2 regions of the Streptomyces sp. NPDC040589 genome follow, and region 2 is predicted to be linked to the other one. Evidence: riboswitches for the same ligand, from Rfam matches in the RefSeq annotation. Region 2 holds a riboswitch; the other holds the start of a gene.
The links. Region 2 has a riboswitch for thiamine pyrophosphate ahead of thiO (glycine oxidase ThiO). Riboswitches for the same ligand answer to the same signal wherever they lie in the genome.
Positions count from the first base shown of each region.

Region 1: another riboswitch for thiamine pyrophosphate. It lies ahead of ACZ58V_RS00500 (thiamine ABC transporter substrate-binding protein); the one in region 2 lies ahead of thiO (glycine oxidase ThiO).

Region 1 is NZ_JBVIWP010000001.1:121,425-129,602, forward strand. Features, by position in the region: gene ACZ58V_RS00480 (LAETG motif-containing sortase-dependent surface protein) at 1-665, shown strand, start outside; gene ACZ58V_RS00485 (maleylpyruvate isomerase family mycothiol-dependent enzyme) at 726-1,565, opposite strand; gene ACZ58V_RS00490 (ABC transporter ATP-binding protein) at 1,590-2,609, opposite strand; gene ACZ58V_RS00495 (ABC transporter permease) at 2,609-4,282, opposite strand; gene ACZ58V_RS00500 (thiamine ABC transporter substrate-binding protein) at 4,258-5,295, opposite strand; TPP riboswitch at 5,420-5,526, opposite strand; gene rlmN (dual-specificity RNA methyltransferase RlmN) at 5,566-6,672, opposite strand; gene ACZ58V_RS00510 (SRPBCC family protein) at 6,742-7,191, opposite strand; gene ACZ58V_RS00515 (phosphatidate cytidylyltransferase) at 7,308-8,178, opposite strand, start outside.
Region 2 is NZ_JBVIWP010000006.1:435,388-443,565, reverse strand. Features, by position in the region: gene thiO (glycine oxidase ThiO) at 1-1,116, opposite strand, end outside; TPP riboswitch at 1,114-1,225, opposite strand; gene ACZ58V_RS27925 (avidin-fold protein) at 1,278-1,628, shown strand; gene ACZ58V_RS27920 (NAD(P)/FAD-dependent oxidoreductase) at 1,661-2,902, shown strand; gene ACZ58V_RS27915 (Rv2175c family DNA-binding protein) at 2,981-3,346, shown strand; gene thiE (thiamine phosphate synthase) at 3,879-4,538, shown strand; gene metF (methylenetetrahydrofolate reductase [NAD(P)H]) at 4,643-5,566, shown strand; gene ACZ58V_RS27900 (SCO2102 family sporulation regulator) at 5,623-6,564, shown strand; gene ACZ58V_RS27895 (phytoene desaturase family protein) at 6,593-8,104, opposite strand.

The sequences.
Region 1 (8,178 bases), on a different contig from region 2:
CACGTGCCGTGCGCATCCTCGGTGTCGTCTCCGCCTCGGCCGCGCTCGCCCTCGGCACCGCCGGCAACGCGCTCGCCTGCAACATCAACGAGTTCTCCGCCGAGGCGAAGTGTGACGGCGACAAGGGCGTCATCACCGTCACCGACGTGGACCCCGCCGGCATCAAGGCGACCGTCACCGTGTACCTGCAGAACAACGGCGCCGACGCGCAGAAGGTCGGCGAGCAGGAGGTCAAGGGCTCGCGCGAAGGGACCACCATCACCTTCGCCGAGGACTGGAAGCCGAACGCGGAGTACCGCATCCACGTGAAGGCCGCTCCGTACGTCGACGAGGACATCAAGCCGAACCTCGTCACCCCGGCCACGGCCTGCAAGAAGAAGGAGGAGGAGCCCCCGGCTTCGACTCCCCCGGCCACGCCGACCCCGTCGGCCTCCCCCTCGAAGCCGGCCGAGGAGACCGACACCCCGGCTCCGACGCCGTCGGAGAGCGAGAGCACCACGCCGGCGGGCAACGCGCCCGGCCCGGCCGGTGACTCCAACCTCGCCGAGACCGGCGCCAACTCCAACACCGGCATCATCGCCGGCATCGCGGCGGCCCTGGTCGTCGTCGGTGGTGGCGCGGTGTTCTTCGGCATGCGCCGTCGTGGGGCGAACAGCGACAGCTGACGCCCGACGCACTCCACGCACGGTGGTGGCCCGTCCCCTTCGCGGGGGCGGGCCACTGCCCTATCCGAACGTCGCCCGCTCCAGCCAGAACTCCAGCAACTCCCGCTCTCCCAGCACCTCCAGCTCCGGAGCGTCCAGTGGCAGCCGCCGGTAGAACGCGAGCAGGACGGAGGTGAGCGGTCCGCGCAGGGCGACCGTGGCCTTCTCGTGGCCCCGGCGCCAGGTGACGCCGTCCTCGGTGAGCGCGATCAGCCTCCCCCACCCTTCGGGCGAGGGGACCCCCGTCTCGCCTCGCTCGGCGTTCACCTCCGGCCCGGTGTCGGTGGCGTGCAGGTGGATGCTGCGGCCCGGGCCGCGCAGTTCCCTCACCGCCTCGTCGTGCGGGTCCGTCCGCTGCGCGTACTCCACGATCTGCAGCCACTCGTCGATCGCGTCGGCGGCGATGTCGGGCGCGACCTCGTAGGGCAGTCCGGCGGCGAGTGTCGCGTCCGCGCGGTGCACGGTGATCTCGTGCGCCATCCGGCGGGCCCAGAACCCGGCGTTGAGGATCCCCGCCCAGCCCCACACCTTCGCGTCCGGCCCGGCCTCCCGCAGCGCGGCGACGACCTGCTCGCCCGCCTCCCCCAGCCACGCGTCCAGCGCGGCGGCGTCACCCCGGATCTCGGGCCCTTCGCCACCCGGCACCTCCTCCTCGGGCACCTCCTCCCGGGCCCGGGTCCGCACCATGAGCTCCACCCAGCGCAGGGCGCCGCCCGTATGCCGGACCAGCTCCTCCAGCGACCAGTCCGGGCAGGTCGGCACAGTGGCGGACAGGTCGGCCCCGGAGGTCACCACCGACCTCAACAGGCCGACCTGGTGGGCGATTTCATCGCAGTAGCGGTCGTGCTCGAGGAGCGTCATGCCCGCACCATAAGCGGGCGACGATCAGTCGAGCACGGCGATTTCCGCCGCGTCGAACTCCACTCCGACCTCGTCCCCGACCTCCGGCGCCGCCCGCAGCGCGCACGCCGCCTCCAGGCGCGGGGCGTCCTCCGGCTGGAGGTGGACGGCGACATGGGTGCCCTTGAAGGTGCGGGCGGTCACCGTGCAGCGCAGGCCCTCGCCGACGGGCACCAGACGTACGCCGGCGGGCCGCGCCAGGAGGGTCCGCGTGCCCTGCGGGGCTCCCTCCGGCACCGGCACCTTGCCCCACGGCGTGTCCGCGGCCTCCGCGCCCACCGTCGCCTCGACGACGTTCTCGAAGCCGAGGAAACGGGCCACGAACGCGTCGGCCGGCCGCTGCCACACCTGAAGCGGCGTACCGGACTGGGCGATCCGCCCGTCCCGCATCACCACGACCCGGTCGGCCAGCGCGAAGGCCTCCCCCTGGTCGTGCGTCACGGCGAGCACGGTCGTGCCCAACCGGCCGAACAGCTCGCGCAGTTCCACGACCAGCCGCTCCCTCAGCGACCGGTCGAGCTGGCCCAGCGGCTCGTCCAGCATCAGCAGCCTGGGACTCGGCGCGAGGGCCCGGGCCAGCGCCACCCGCTGCTGCTCCCCGCCGGACAGCGCGGCGACGGCCCGGCGGGCCGCGCCCGGCAGTCCGACGAGGTCCAGCAACTCCTGTACGTGATCGGCCTGTTGCCGCTTCGACACCCCGCGCATCCGTAGCCCGAAGGCGACGTTGCCGCCCACGTCCCGCTGCGGGAACAGCTGGTGGTCCTGGAACATCAGCCCGACCCCGCGCCGGTGCGCGGGCACGCCGGCCTGGTCGCGCCCGTCCAGCGACACCCGCCCGGAGTCGAGCGGCTGCAGCCCGGCCACGGCCCGCAGCAGGGTCGACTTGCCGCTGCCGCTGGGCCCGAGCACGCACACGATCTCGTGCTCGGCGACCTCCAGATCGACGGCGTCCAGCACGGCCCGCCCGCCGAAACGGACCGTCGCGCCCCGCAGAGCCAGCAGCATCAGAACTCCCCTGTCCGGTCGGCGGTCCTGAGCCTCTCCAGCACCAGCAGGGCCACGGCGCACACCACCATCAGAATCGTCGAAAGGGCCATCGCCTGGCCGTAGTTGAGGTCCCCGGGCCGTCCCAGCAGCCGCGCCACGGCCACCGGCAGCGTCGGGTTGTCGGGCCGCGCGATGAATACCGTCGCCCCGAACTCCCCGAGCGACACCGCGAAGGCGAACCCGGCCGCGATCAGCAGCGCCCGTCGCACCATCGGCAGGTCCACCTCCCGCCACACCCGCCAGGGCGAGGCTCCGAGCACCGAGGCCGCCTCCCGCAGCCGCGCGTCCACCGCCCGCAGCACGGGCAGCATGGTCCGGACGACGAACGGCACCCCGACCAGCGCCTGCGCGAGCGGCACCAGGATCCACGAGGACCTCAGGTCCAGCGGCGGCTCGTCGAGGGCGATCAGGAACCCGAAGCCGACGGTCACGGCCGACACCCCGAGCGGCAGCATCAGCAGCGCGTCGAAGCCGCGCACGAACCGCCCGGCGTCCCGGCGGGTGAGCGCGACGGCGGCGAGTCCCCCGATCACCACGGCGATCACGGTGGCGGCGACGGCGTACTCCAGCGAGTTGCCGATCGCCTCGATCGGCGCCACCAGGAAGATCCCGCCGTCCGCCCTGGTCAGCGCGCGGTAGTAGCCGAAGCCGGGCGCGTCCAGGGACCGCTGGACCAGCACGGCGAGCGGCAGCAGAAGCAATACGACGACCGTGAGAAGCACCCCGCCCAGCAGCGCCCACTGCCCGGCGCCGCGCGGCCGGCGCGCCGTCACCGACGCGTCCACCAGCCGCAGCGCGGTCTCCCGCCGCCGTACGGTCCAGGCGTGCAGGGCGAGGATCGCGCCCACGGCGACGAACTGGATCAGCGTCAGCACGGCCGCCGTGGACAGGTCGAAGATCTCCGACGTCTGCCGGTAGATCTCCACCTCCAGGGTCGAGAAGGTGGGCCCGCCGAGGATCTGGACGACACCGAAGGAGGTGAAGGTGAACAGGAAGACCATGAGCGCGGCGGCGGCCACCGCGGGCCCGAGCGCCGGCAGCGTCACCTGCCGCCAGGCCTTCCAGGGCGACGCCCCGAGCATCCGCGCGGCCTCCTCCTGCCGCGGGTCCAGCTGCGCCCAGAGCCCGCCGACGGTCCGTACGACGACCGCGTAGTTGAAGAAGACGTGCGCGAGCAGGATCGCCCACACGGTGGTGTCCAGCCGTACGCCCCACAGCTCGTCGAGCAGCCCGCCCCGCCCGACCAGCGCCAGGAACGCCGTACCGACGACGACCGTCGGCAGCACGAACGGGACGGTCACGACCGCCCGCAGGACCTGCTTGCCCCGGAAGTCGAAGCGCGCGAAGACATACGCGCCGGGGAGCGCGATCAGCAGGGTGAGCGCGGTGGAGACGAACGCCTGCCAGGTGGTGAACCACAGGACGTGCCGGACGTCGGACTGCGCCAGCACCTCCCCGATCCGCCCGAACCGCCAGGCCCCGTCGACCTTCAGGCCGCGCGCGACGATCGCGGCGACGGGGTAGGCGAAGAACGCCGCGAAGAACGCGACGGGCAGGGCGATGAGCCCGAACCGCGCCGCGCTCCCGCGACGGTCCTCGCGGACGGCTACTTCAGTACGAGTGAGGTCCACGACTTGACCCACTGGTCACGGTGGTCGGCGATCTTCGCCGGGTCCAGGGTCTCGGGATCCTTCGCCTGCGGCCCGAACTTCACGAACTCCGGCGGCACCTGGGCGCCCTCGCGCACCGGGTACACGAACATGTTGAGCGGCATGTCCTCCTGGAACTTCTTGGTGAGCAGGAAGTCGAGGAACGCCTTGCCGCCCTTGGTGTTCTTCGCGTTGCTCAGCAGCCCGGCGTACTCGACCTGCCGGAAGCAGGTGCCCTCGGCGACCCCGGTCGGTGCCGTGCCCGGCTTGGGGTCGGCGAAGATGACCTCGGCGGGCGGCGAGGAGGCGTACGACACGACGAGCGGCCTCTCGCCCTTGGCCTTCTTGCCGCCGGCCGAGCCGGAGAACTCCTCGTTGTAGGCCTGCTCCCAGCCGTCGACGACCTTCACGCCATTGGCCTTGAGCTTCTTCCAGTAGCCCTGCCAGCCCTCGTCGCCGTACTTCGCGGCGGTGCCGAGCAGGAAACCGAGGCCGGGCGAGGAAGCGGAGGCGTTCTCGGTCACGAGCAGGTTCTTGTACCGGGGCTCGACCAGGTCGTCGAAGCTCTTCGGCGGCTCCAGCTTGTGGTCGGCGAAGTACTTCTTGTCGTAGTTGACGCAGATGTCGCCGGTGTCGACGGGCGTGACCCGGTGCTGGTCCTGGTCGGCCCGGTACTCGGCCTTGACCTGCTCTGCCCCCTTCGCCTCGTACGGCTGGAACAGGCCGTTGTCGAGGGCACGGGACAGCAGGGTGTTGTCGACGCCGAAGAAGACGTCGCCCTGCGGGTTGTCCTTGGTCAGGATCGCCTTGTTCACGGCCTGCCCGGCGTCGCCGTCCTCCAGGACGTCGACCTTGTAGCCGGACTGCTTCTCGAAGGCGGCGATGACGCCCTTGGACGCGGCCCACGAGTCATGGCTGACGAGGGTCACGGTCTTGGAGTCGCCGGACCCCTGGCCGCCGTCGGACGACCCGCAGGCGGCGAGCGTGCCGACCATGCCGAGCCCGACGACCACAGCCGTCAGCCGCTTGCTCTTGTTACTCACTGGATTCCTCCTGGATGACCAGGAGAAGACGCGGCCCCGCCCGGGAACTCAGGGGATCCCGGGCAGGGCGCAACAGCTCGAGTGATGACCGATCTCCCTACCCAGAATGACCTGGGCCAGGTTCGGAGGGTCTGCGGCCGTGTGCCGCACTCTCAGCGCTGTGGCGCTCCCCTGTCGGAATATGCAGGTGTCGGATATGCAGATGTTCTTACGCCGGTCAGACTACCGTTCGGTGGCCGCGAGCTGACCACACGCCCCGTCGATCTCCTGTCCACGGGTGTCCCGGACCGTCACCGGCACACCATGGGCGGCGATGGCCTCCACGAACGCCTTCTCGTCCTCGGGCCGTGAGGCCGTCCACTTCGACCCGGGCGTCGGGTTCAGCGGAATCAGATTCACATGCACCGGCTTGCCCTTGAGCAGCCGCCCGAGCCGGTCACCACGCCAGGCCTGGTCGTTGATGTCCCGGATCAGGGCGTACTCGATGGACAGCCGCCGCCCGGACTTGGCGCTGTACTCGAACCCGGCGTCCAGCACCTCCCGGACCTTCCACCGTGTGTTGACGGGGACGAGGGTGTCGCGCAGCTCGTCGTCGGGCGCGTGCAGCGAGATGGCCAGCCGGCATTTGAAGCCCTCGTCGGCGAACCGGTGGATCGCCGGGACGAGACCGACCGTCGAGACGGTGATCCCGCGCTGGGAGAGCCCCACCCCGTCGGGCTCGGGGTCGGTGAGCCGCCGGATGGAACCGATGACCCGGTTGTAGTTCGCGAGCGGCTCGCCCATGCCCATGAACACGATGTTGCTGAGCCGCGCCGGACCGCCGGGGACCTCGCCGTCCCTGAGGGCCCGCATGCCGTCCACGATCTGGTGCACGATCTCGGCGGTGGACAGATTCCGGTCCAGACCCGCCTGCCCGGTCGCGCAGAACGGGCAGTTCATCCCGCATCCCGCCTGCGAGCTGATGCACATGGTCACCCGGTCCGGGTACCGCATCAGCACGGACTCGACGAGCGTCCCGTCGAACAGCCGCCACAGCGTCTTGCGCGTGGTGCCCTGGTCGGTCGACAGATGCCGCACGACGCTCATCAGCTCGGGCAGCAACGCCTCCCGCAGCTTCCCCCGGGCACCGGCCGGAATATCGGTCCACTGCTCCGGCTCGTGCGCGTACCGCGCGAAGTAGTGCTGCGAGAGCTGCTTGGCACGAAACGGCTTCTCCCCGACAGCGGCGACCGCCTCCTTGCGCTCGGCAGGAGTGAGATCAGCGAGATGCCGCGGCGGCTTCTTGGCTCCGCGGGGGGCTACGAAAGTGAGTTCTCCGGGCTTAGGCATGGCCCAACCAGTGTCGCAGATCGTCAGCGGTGGCCCGCACCCCGCCTGCGACACCCGGAGAGAGGCGTTCTACTCGCCCGTGTGCTCCAGCCGGTCCTTGAGGAGTTGCTCGTTGCGCGGGAGTTCCTTGCGGACCTGGGGGCGGACGACGAGCGGCACCAGGACCTTGCCGACGCCGTGGCCCTCGAAGTCGACGTCGATCGTCACGTGGGAGCGCTGTCCCTCGTCGAACGGTTCGACCTCGCCGTGCACCCGCGCCCGGACGGGGCCGTCGACGCCGCGCATGCCCCAGGTGCGGGGCGGGTCGTACTCGGTGACTTCCATGGTCATCGGCATGACGCGGCGCCCGACGTGCCGGGTCACGCGGACCTTGGTACCGATACCGACGGGCCCCTCGTCGAGGCGTTCCGCGGACACGGCGCTCAGCTGCCACTCCGGCATGCGCGGGGTGTCCATGACGTAGTCGTAGACATCCTCGGGACGCCGGTCGACATCGATGGTCTGTCGAATGCTGGACATGATGTCCCCCTTTGCGGCCTACACCTGAATCGTCCCACTCGGCGCCTTCCGCTGCCTCCCCGGAACGACAGCGAGCTCCCGCCCACAAGGACGGGAGCTCGCTGGAAGAGACCGGCTCAGCCGGACCCCACGAAGAGCACGAGCAGCAGCCACACCACCGGAGCCGTGGGCAGCAAGGAGTCCAGCCGGTCCATGATGCCGCCGTGACCTGGCAGCAGCGTGCCCATGTCCTTGATGCCGAGGTCCCGCTTGATCATGGACTCGCCGAGGTCGCCGAGCGTGGCGCTGACCGCGACCGCGAGGCCGAGTACCAGCCCCTGCCACCAGGCACCGCCGTCGATGAGGAACTCCATGCACAGCGCGCCCGCGACCATGGCGAAGGCGACCGCGCCGAGCAGGCCCTCGCGGGTCTTGCCGGGGCTGATGCGCGGGGCGAGCTTGTTCCGGCCGAAGCGCCAGCCGACGGCGTAGGCACCGGTGTCGCTGACGACCGTGAGCAGCAGGAAGGTGAGCACCCGCTGCGGCCCGTCGTCCGCGGTCAGCATCATCGCGACGAAGGTCGCCAGGAACGGCACGTAGAACGCCGCGAAGACGCCCGCTGTGACGTCCCTGAGGTAGCCCTCGGGCGGTTCCGTCATACGCCAGACGAGCACGGCCAGGGTGGTGAGCGCCATGGCGACCCAGGCGCCCTCGGCGCCCCGGACGTACCCGGCGACGACCATCGCGGCACCGCCGAGCGCGAGCGGAACGAGCGGCGCCCGGATGCCCTTGCGTTCGTCCAGCCGCTTGGTCAGCTCCCACAGGCCGACCACGACGGCGACCGCGACGACGCCGACGAACACGGCCTTGACGACGAACAGCGACGCGACGATCACCGCACCGAGCCCGACCCCGACCCCTATCGCCGCACTCAGGTCGCGACCCGCGCTCTTCTTCGGCGGCTTGGGTGCCGGCTGCGAGGCGTCGGGCATGGGTTCCGGATTCGTC
Region 2 (8,178 bases):
GGTGAAGGGACGGGCCTCCTCGGGGAGTTCGCCCGTAGCCAGGACGTGCGCCATGGCCTCGCCGGTCACCGGCGTGAGCAGGACACCGTTGCGGTAGTGCCCCGTGGCCAGCAGCAGGCCCTCCAGTCCGGTCGGGCCGAGCAGCGGCGCGTTGTCGGGGGAACCGGGCCGCAGTCCCGCCCGGGTCTCCGTGAACGGCAGCTCGGTGATGCCCGGGACCAGCTCGTGCGCGTCGCGCAGCAGCTCGTACACGCCGCCCGCGGTCACGGTGGTGTCCCAGCCCAGCTCCTCGCTGGTCGCCCCGATGACCAGCTCGCCGCTCTCGCGCGGCACCAGGTAGACATGGCTGCCGCGCACGACCGCGCGCACCGTCCGGCTCAGGAAGGGCCCGTGCCGCTCGGGCATGGCCAGCCGTACGACCTGCCCCTTCACCGGTCGCACGGGCGGCAGCACGTCCCCGGGGACGCCCGCGAGCCGCCCGCTGAGGCTGCCCCCGGCCAGCACCACCTGGCCCGCGTCCAGCGCGGTCCCGTCGGCCGTGACGACGCCCGTGGCCCGGTCCCGTACGACGGTGAGCCGCTCCGCCCACGCCCGGTGGAAGACCACCCCCGCCCGCTCGCACGCCGTCACCAGCGCCCCGGACAGCCGCCGCGGGTCGATCTGGTGGTCGCCGTCGACCCGCAGCCCGCCGCGCACGCCCGGCGCGAGCATCGGCTCCAGGCGACGGCACTCCCGCCCCGACAGCCACTGCGACTCCAGGCCGGACCGCTGCTGCAGGGCGTGCAGTTCACGCAGGTGGGCCCGGTCGTCGGCGTCCAGGGCCACGGCGAGCGTGCCGCAGCGGCGATAGCCGAGGTCGTGGCCGGTCAGCTCGGTGAGCTCGGCGGCGAAGTCCGGGTAGCGCCGGGCGGAGGCGAGGTTCAGCCCGAGCAGGGTCTGCTCGCCGTAGTGCAGTTCCGTGACGGCGGCCAGCATGCCGGCCGCCACCTGTGCGGCCCCGCCGCCCGGCTCGGGGTCCACCACGGCCGTGGCGAGCCCGCGTTGTGCGGCCCGCCACGCGGTGACCAGGCCGACGATGCCGCCCCCGATGACGAGGACGTCTGACGTTCGCGACATGGGCGTCCAGCCCCTCCCTTCGCCGGCATGACCCGGATCAGGTTCGTACGGTCGGAGGCCGCCAGCCTCCCTCTCAGCCCAGTGCGTCCGGGCTCCCGCGAGTGCTCTAGGTTGGCCACCCTAGCCCGATGCCGTATGTCGCAGTAAGGGAGCCTCCGTCCATGGCCCGATCCCTCGACGGTCTTCTCCTCGCCCCGGTCGCCGACCAGGCGCCGGGCCAGGTGGGGACCCGCACCCGGTTCACGTACCACGAGAAGGACGGCGAGATCTGGGCCGAGTACACGGGCGGCGACGTCGTACGCGGCCACCTCGTGGGTACCCGGGAAGGCGACAGGCTGGACTTCCGGTACGTACAGCTCAAGCAGGACGGAACCACCTCCTCCGGGCACTGTGTGTCGACGGTCGTGGAGCTGCCCGACGGGCGGGTGCGGCTGGAGGAGACGTGGGAGTGGGAGTCCCAGCAGGGCAGCGGGACGAGCATTGTGGAGCAGGTCACTGCGCATGAGCACTGACTGACGAAACGTCAGGTGTCTATGGTGATCAGGTGAGCGAGCAGACACAGGAACCAGGTCCGTCAGCGCCGCGGCGCGTGGTCGTGGCGGGTGCGGGCATGGCCGGTGTGCAGACCGCGGTCGCCCTGCGGGAGCAGGGATTCACCGGCACCGTGATCCTCATCGGCGCCGAACCCCACCAGCCGTACGACCGGCCCCCGTTGTCCAAGGCCGTCCTGCTCGGCAAGGCCGAGGGCTCCGCCTTCGACCTCGACTTCGAGGCCCTCGGCATCGAACTTCGACTCGGCTGCGAGGTGCTGGGCCTGCGCCCCGGCGATCACGAGCTGGACACCGAGGACGGGCCCGTGCCGTACGACGCCCTCGTCGTCGCGACCGGCGCCGAACCGGTCCGGCTGCCCGGCGCGGAGGGCGTGCCGGGCGTGCATCTGCTGCGCACCCTGGACGACGCCGAGCGGCTGCGGCCCGTGCTGGCCCGCAAGCACGACATCGTGGTCGTCGGCGCGGGCTGGATCGGCGCGGAGTTCGCCACCGCCGCGCGCGAGGCGGGCTGCGCGGTGACCGTCGTGGAGGCCGCCGAACGGCCGCTCGCCGGGGCACTGCCCGCCGAGGTCGCGGCCCCGATGGCCGGCTGGTACGCCGACGCGGGGGCGGTGCTGCGCACGCACGCGCGCGTGGAGCGCGTCGAGCCCGGGGCGGTGCTCCTCGACGACGGCACGCGGCTGCCGGCGGGCGCGGTCGTGGTCGGCATCGGCGCCCGCCCCGCCACGGCGTGGCTGGCCGGCTCCGGAGTGGAGCTCGGTGCCCAGGGCGAGATCGTGTCCGACCAGCACCTGCGTACGTCGGTGCCGGACGTGTACGCGGTCGGCGACTGCGCCTCCTTCCCCTCGGGGCGGTACGGCGAGCGCCTGCTGGTGCACCACTGGGACAACGCCCTCCAGGGGCCGCGCACGGTGGCCCTGAACATCGTCGGCCGGGCCTCGGGGGAGGCCCCGGCGGTGTACGACCCGGTGCCGTACTTCTGGTCCGAGCAGTTCGGGCGGTTCGTGCAGTACGCCGGGCATCACGCGGGCGCCGACACGACCCTGTGGCGGGGCGACCCGGCCGGGCCGGCCTGGACGGTCTGCTGGCTCCGCGGCGACCGCCTGGTCGCGCTGCTGGCGGTGGGCCGCCCCCGGGACCTGGCGCAGGGACGTCGCCTGATCGAGTCGGGCGCCGCGATGAATCCGGTGCTGCTGGAGGACCCGGCGAGGCCGCTGAAGGCGGCGACGGCGTAGCTGTCGAGGAGCGCGTTGTCCGCCCGGGCGGGCCGGGCTGACTTCCGACTGTCAGTGGGGGATGGCAGGCTGGTTTCCGTGACCGAGATTGACGCAAAGATCGATGCTCTCGTCCCCGCCTGGCTCACCCTCCCCGACATCGCCGAACAGTTCGGTGTCGAGGTGACGCGTGTGCGGCAGCTGGTCAAGGACGGCCAGCTCATCGCCGTACGCCGAGGTGAGAACCGCGCGCTGCACGTCCCCGCCGCCTTCATCGACGGGGACAAGGTCGTCAAGGGCCTGTCCGGGACCCTGACCCTCCTGCGGGACGACGGCTTCACGGACGAGGAGATGCTGGAGTGGCTCTTCACCCCCGACCCGAGCCTGCCCGGCACCCCGGCGCAGGCACTGAGTGAGAATCGCGGCACGGAGGTGAAGCGCCGCGCCCAGGCGCTCGCGGTCTGAACCGACCTCGACGGAACAACCGTCCGGTGCCGTGCGAGCGGGGCCGGACCTGAACAACTGCCCGGAGTGCGGGCCGCGGCCCGTGGGGCCACGGCCCCGGGGTGGCTCGCGCCCGGTTCGGGGCGTGGGCCACCCCGGGGCGGGCGGTTCCGGACCCCTACCGGGGGCCGTGGGCTGCCCGGCCCGGGGCGGCTCTCCGCAGACCGCCGGGGCTGGGCTGCCGCCCGGTCCGGGTGACAGACTCGGGATCCGCCCGGGGCTTGCCGTCGGTCCCTGCGGGCAGCGACCGACGGCGGGCCGCCGCCCAGCACCTCGTCGGCGGAGTGGCCTGGCAGCCGCCCTACCGGCACCGGCACGGGGCGCTCCGGCGCCCTGGTCGCGTCCCGTACGCCAGGGCGCTTCGGCCGCCCGCCCGGCACGGACGCCGACACGGGCGCCCTGCACTTGGCTCGGATACGTCTCGTATCCGTACGCCACCGCCACCGGCACGGGTGTCCGCACCCGTACGCCACCGACACCCAGGGGGACACGCATGCCCGACACCGCCGAAACCACCGCACGGGCTCAGCTCGCCGACGCCCGGGTCTACCTCTGCACCGACGCCCGCAAGCGGCAGGGCGACCTCGTGGAGTTCCTCGACGCCGTGCTGGCCGGTGGGGTCGACATCGTGCAGTTGCGGGACAAGGGCATGGAGGCGGGCGAGGAGCTGGAGCAGCTGGCCGTGTTCGCCGACGCCTGCGCCCGGCACGGGAAGCTGCTCGCGGTCAACGACCGCGCGGACGTCGCCCACGCCGCCGGCTCCGACGTGCTGCACCTCGGCCAGGGCGACCTCCCGGTCCCGGCAGCCCGCGCGATCCTCGGCGACGACGTCCTGATCGGCCGGTCCACGCACGCCGAGTCCGAGGCCGCCGCGGCCGCCGCACAGGACGGCGTGGACTACTTCTGCACCGGCCCGTGCTGGCCCACCCCCACCAAGCCCGGCCGCCACGCCCCCGGCCTGGACCTCGTCCGGTACACCGCCGCCCTCGGCACCGAGCGCCCCTGGTTCGCCATCGGCGGCATCGACCTCGGCAACCTCGACCAGATCCTGGAAGCGGGCGCCCGGCGCGTCGTCGTCGTACGGGCGATCACCGAGGCAGACGACCCGGGCGCGGCGGCCGCCGAGTTCGCGAAGAGGCTGCGGGAGAAGTAGTACGCCGGTCGGCCGGATGTCCAAGGGGTGGACAACAAGTACACAAATCGGGCAAATATCGATGCCCGGTTGGGGGACCGACCGCCCCTGGCTAACCTGCCGGTATGGCCCTCGGCACCGCATCCATCAGGTCGGACCACGCACGCACCGTCCGCGACATGCTCGCGTCAGGCAAGACGACGTACTCGTTCGAGTTCTACGCGCCCAAGACCCCGAAGGGCGAGCGGAACCTGTGGAACGCGCTGCGCCGGGTCGAGGCGGTGGCGCCCGACTTCGTGTCCGTGACCTACGGCGCGGGCGGTTCCACCCGTGCGGGCACGGTCAAGGCGACCGAGGCGATCGCCTCCGACACCACCCTCACCCCGATCGCGCACCTCACGGCCGTCGACCACTCGGTCGCCGACCTGCGCAACATCATCGGCCAGTACGCCGACGCCGGGATCCGCAACATGCTCGCCCTGCGCGGCGACCCGCCCGGCGACCCGATGGGCGACTGGGTGCCGCACCCCCGCGGCCTCGCCTACGCCGCCGAACTGGTCGAGCTGATCAAGGCGTCCGGCGACTTCTGCGTGGGCGTCGCCGCCTTCCCCGCGATGCACCCGCGCTCCAGCGACTGGGACGCCGACGTCCGCCACTTCGTCGACAAGTGCCGCGCGGGCGCGGACTACGCGATCACGCAGATGTTCTTCCAGCCGGAGGACTACCTGCGGCTGCGTGACCGGGTCGCGGCCGCCGGCTGCGACACCCCGATCATCCCCGAGATCATGCCGATCGCCAGTGTGAAGTCGCTGGCACGGATCCCGTCCCTCACCAATGCCGTGTTCCCGGACGCCCTGAAAGAGCGGATCCTCACAGCAAAAGACGATCCGGCCGCTGTACGCTCCATTGGGATCGAATTCGCCACGGAGTTCTGTGCGCGGCTGCTCGCCGAGGGAGTGCCCGGCTTGCACTTCATCACGCTCAACAACTCCACGGCGACCCTGGAAATCTACGAGAACCTGGGCCTGCACCACCCACCGCAGGCCTAGACCGTTCGCACCGGTATACGACACACTGCGTAGCGGCGACTGGGAGAGGGGCGTACATGGGCTGGGCGGTCCTCTACATCGCGTTCGGCGTCGTCGCGCTGTGGCTGCTGGGCGAGGTGCTGCTGCAGTACAAGGCGCGGCTGCGCTGGCGGCTGCTCGCCTTCGCCGGCTTCCTCGGCGTCGTCGTCGGTGTCCTGATCCCGTCGGTCGTCGTGATCGGACTGGGCGCGGCCGCCTTCGCGGTCGGGCAGACCTACGTCACCCTGTCGTTCCGCAGCGGCTTCGCGGCCGGCTGGGCGATGAACGCCCCGATGCTGGGCGGCAGCAAGCGCCGCCGCGGTGAGCGCGGCCGCCAGGAGCCGACCCTCGAGGTCTCCGGCATGGAGGCGTCGGGCGGCGGCTACGGCGACGAGGGCGGCGACTACCGCCACGACGCCGCCTCCTACGGTCAGGGCGACGACGACTACGACCGCGACGACGTCTTCACCCCCGCGCGCCCGGTCCAGCCGACGGCAGCCGAGACCACCGATGTGTACGAGCCGCAGCCCATCCCGGACGACACCGGCTCCTACGGTGTCTACGGCGACACCGGCTACCAGCAGACCCCGCCCCACGACCAGTACGCCGCCACGGCCCAGGGCACCGACCAGTCCTACGCCTACGACTACTCGGGCTACGGCCAGCAGCAGGGCTACGACGCCACGGGCCAGCAGCAGTACGCCGCCTACTCCGACCCGTACGTCGGCAATTCCACCTACGGCGGGACCTCGTACGACACCGGCTACGGCGACCAGCAGTACTACGGCCAGCAGCAGGGCTACGGCCAGGACCAGTACCCCGGCACCTACGGCGGCGATTCCCCGCCCGACGGTGTGTGGGTCCCGCAGCAGCGCACCGACGAGTACGGGCAGGAACTGCCGCCGGAGCAGCCGTACCCCTACCAGGGCAACGGGCAGCAGCCGCAGGGCAACGGCTTCGACGAGCAGTACCGTTTCTGAAGCCTGAATCCCGCCGGGGGCGGTGGGCTCACTGGGAGCCCCGGAACCCCGGCCCCTCCACGATCAGTCCCGCGACCAGCGCGCCCGACATGCCCGCGTGCGGCAGTCCGCCGCCGGGGTGCGCCCAGCCGCCGACGGTGAACAGGCCGGGCACGCGCGTGCTGTTGGACGGGTGCAGCAGCCGCCCGTCGGCCGCCGCCAGTGCCTGCACCGGCACCGCACCGCCCTCAGCCCCGGTCTCCTCGGCGATGTCGGCCGGGGTACGCACCTCGTGCCAGAGGAGACGGTCGCGCAGGTCGGGTATGGCGCGTTCGGCGACGCTGATCATGGTGTCGGCGAGGTCGTCGTAGGGCTCGTAGGGCTTGTGGGGTTCGTCGGGCCGGGCGGGCACCACCGTCGTGAGGGTGACCGCCTCGTGATCCCGGTCCGGGACCAGCGCGGGGTCGTCGGGCCGCAGGACCGTGACCGTGGGCTGCGCGTTCGCCGGAGCCGTGCCGAACAGGGCGTCCAACTCGGCCTCCCGGTCCGCCGCGTGCACCACCGTGCGGTGTGCCGTGCCCTGGGGGCGGGCCCCGCGCAGGCCCAGCAGCACCGTGAGCCGACTGGCCGACGCGGGCTGCGGGGGCACCTCGCCGTCGCCCCGCGGCACGGTCCCCGCCGTCAGCCGGTCCAGTGTGCCGGGCGTGACACCGGCGACCACGAAGTCCGCCTCCGCGACCGTCCCGTCGGCGAGTTCCACCCCCGACGCCCGCCCGTCCTTCTCCAGCACCCCGGTCACGTCGGCGCCGAAACGGAACTCGACCTTTCTCGCCACGCACCGCTCGTACACCGCCCGCGCCAGCTCGCGCAGGCCCCCGCGCACGTACCAGACGCCGAAGGCGTGCTCCATGTACGGCAGTACGGCCGCGCTCGCCGGGGTGATCCGGGGGTCCAGGCCCTGGGTGAGGGCGTGGCTCTCCAGGAGGGCGGCGAGCCGGGGGTCACGCAGTTCCCAGGCGCCGATCTCGGCGAGCGTGCCGGCCCGGCGGGTGCGCAGCAGCCGCTTGTGGGGCACCGCCGGGTAGGGTTCGCGCTCGGCCAGCACCTGCCAGTTCGGCCACAGCGGCTCCTCCAGGAGCGGGCGGCGGGTCCGGTCCCAGGCCTCGCGGGCCCGGACCAGGAAGTCGCCCCACCGGTTCCCGGTGCCCGGGCCGAGGCCCTCGTCCAGGGCGGTGACGACACCCGCGCGCGAGGCGTTCGGCAGCGACACCCGGGTGCCGTCCGCGAACACGTGCCGGGACGAGGGGTCGACCTGGACCAGCTCGACGCACGCCTCCAGCGGCTCCTTGCCGGTCTTGACGAACAGATCGCGATAGACGGCCGGCAGCGGGAGCAGGCCGGGGCCCGTGTCGAAGGAGAACCCGTCACGCTCGAAGCGGCGCAGCGCTCCGCCGTACGTGTCCGTCCGCTCGTACACCACCACCCGGTGGCCCGCGACGGCCAGCCGGGCGGCAGCCGTCAGCGCGCCCGTCCCGGCGCCGATCACCGCAATCCGTGCCATGCCAAGGACTCTATCGGCCCCCACTGACAGCGCCTTCTGGTGCCGCGTGCGCAGGGCTGAGTACCAGTACCTAG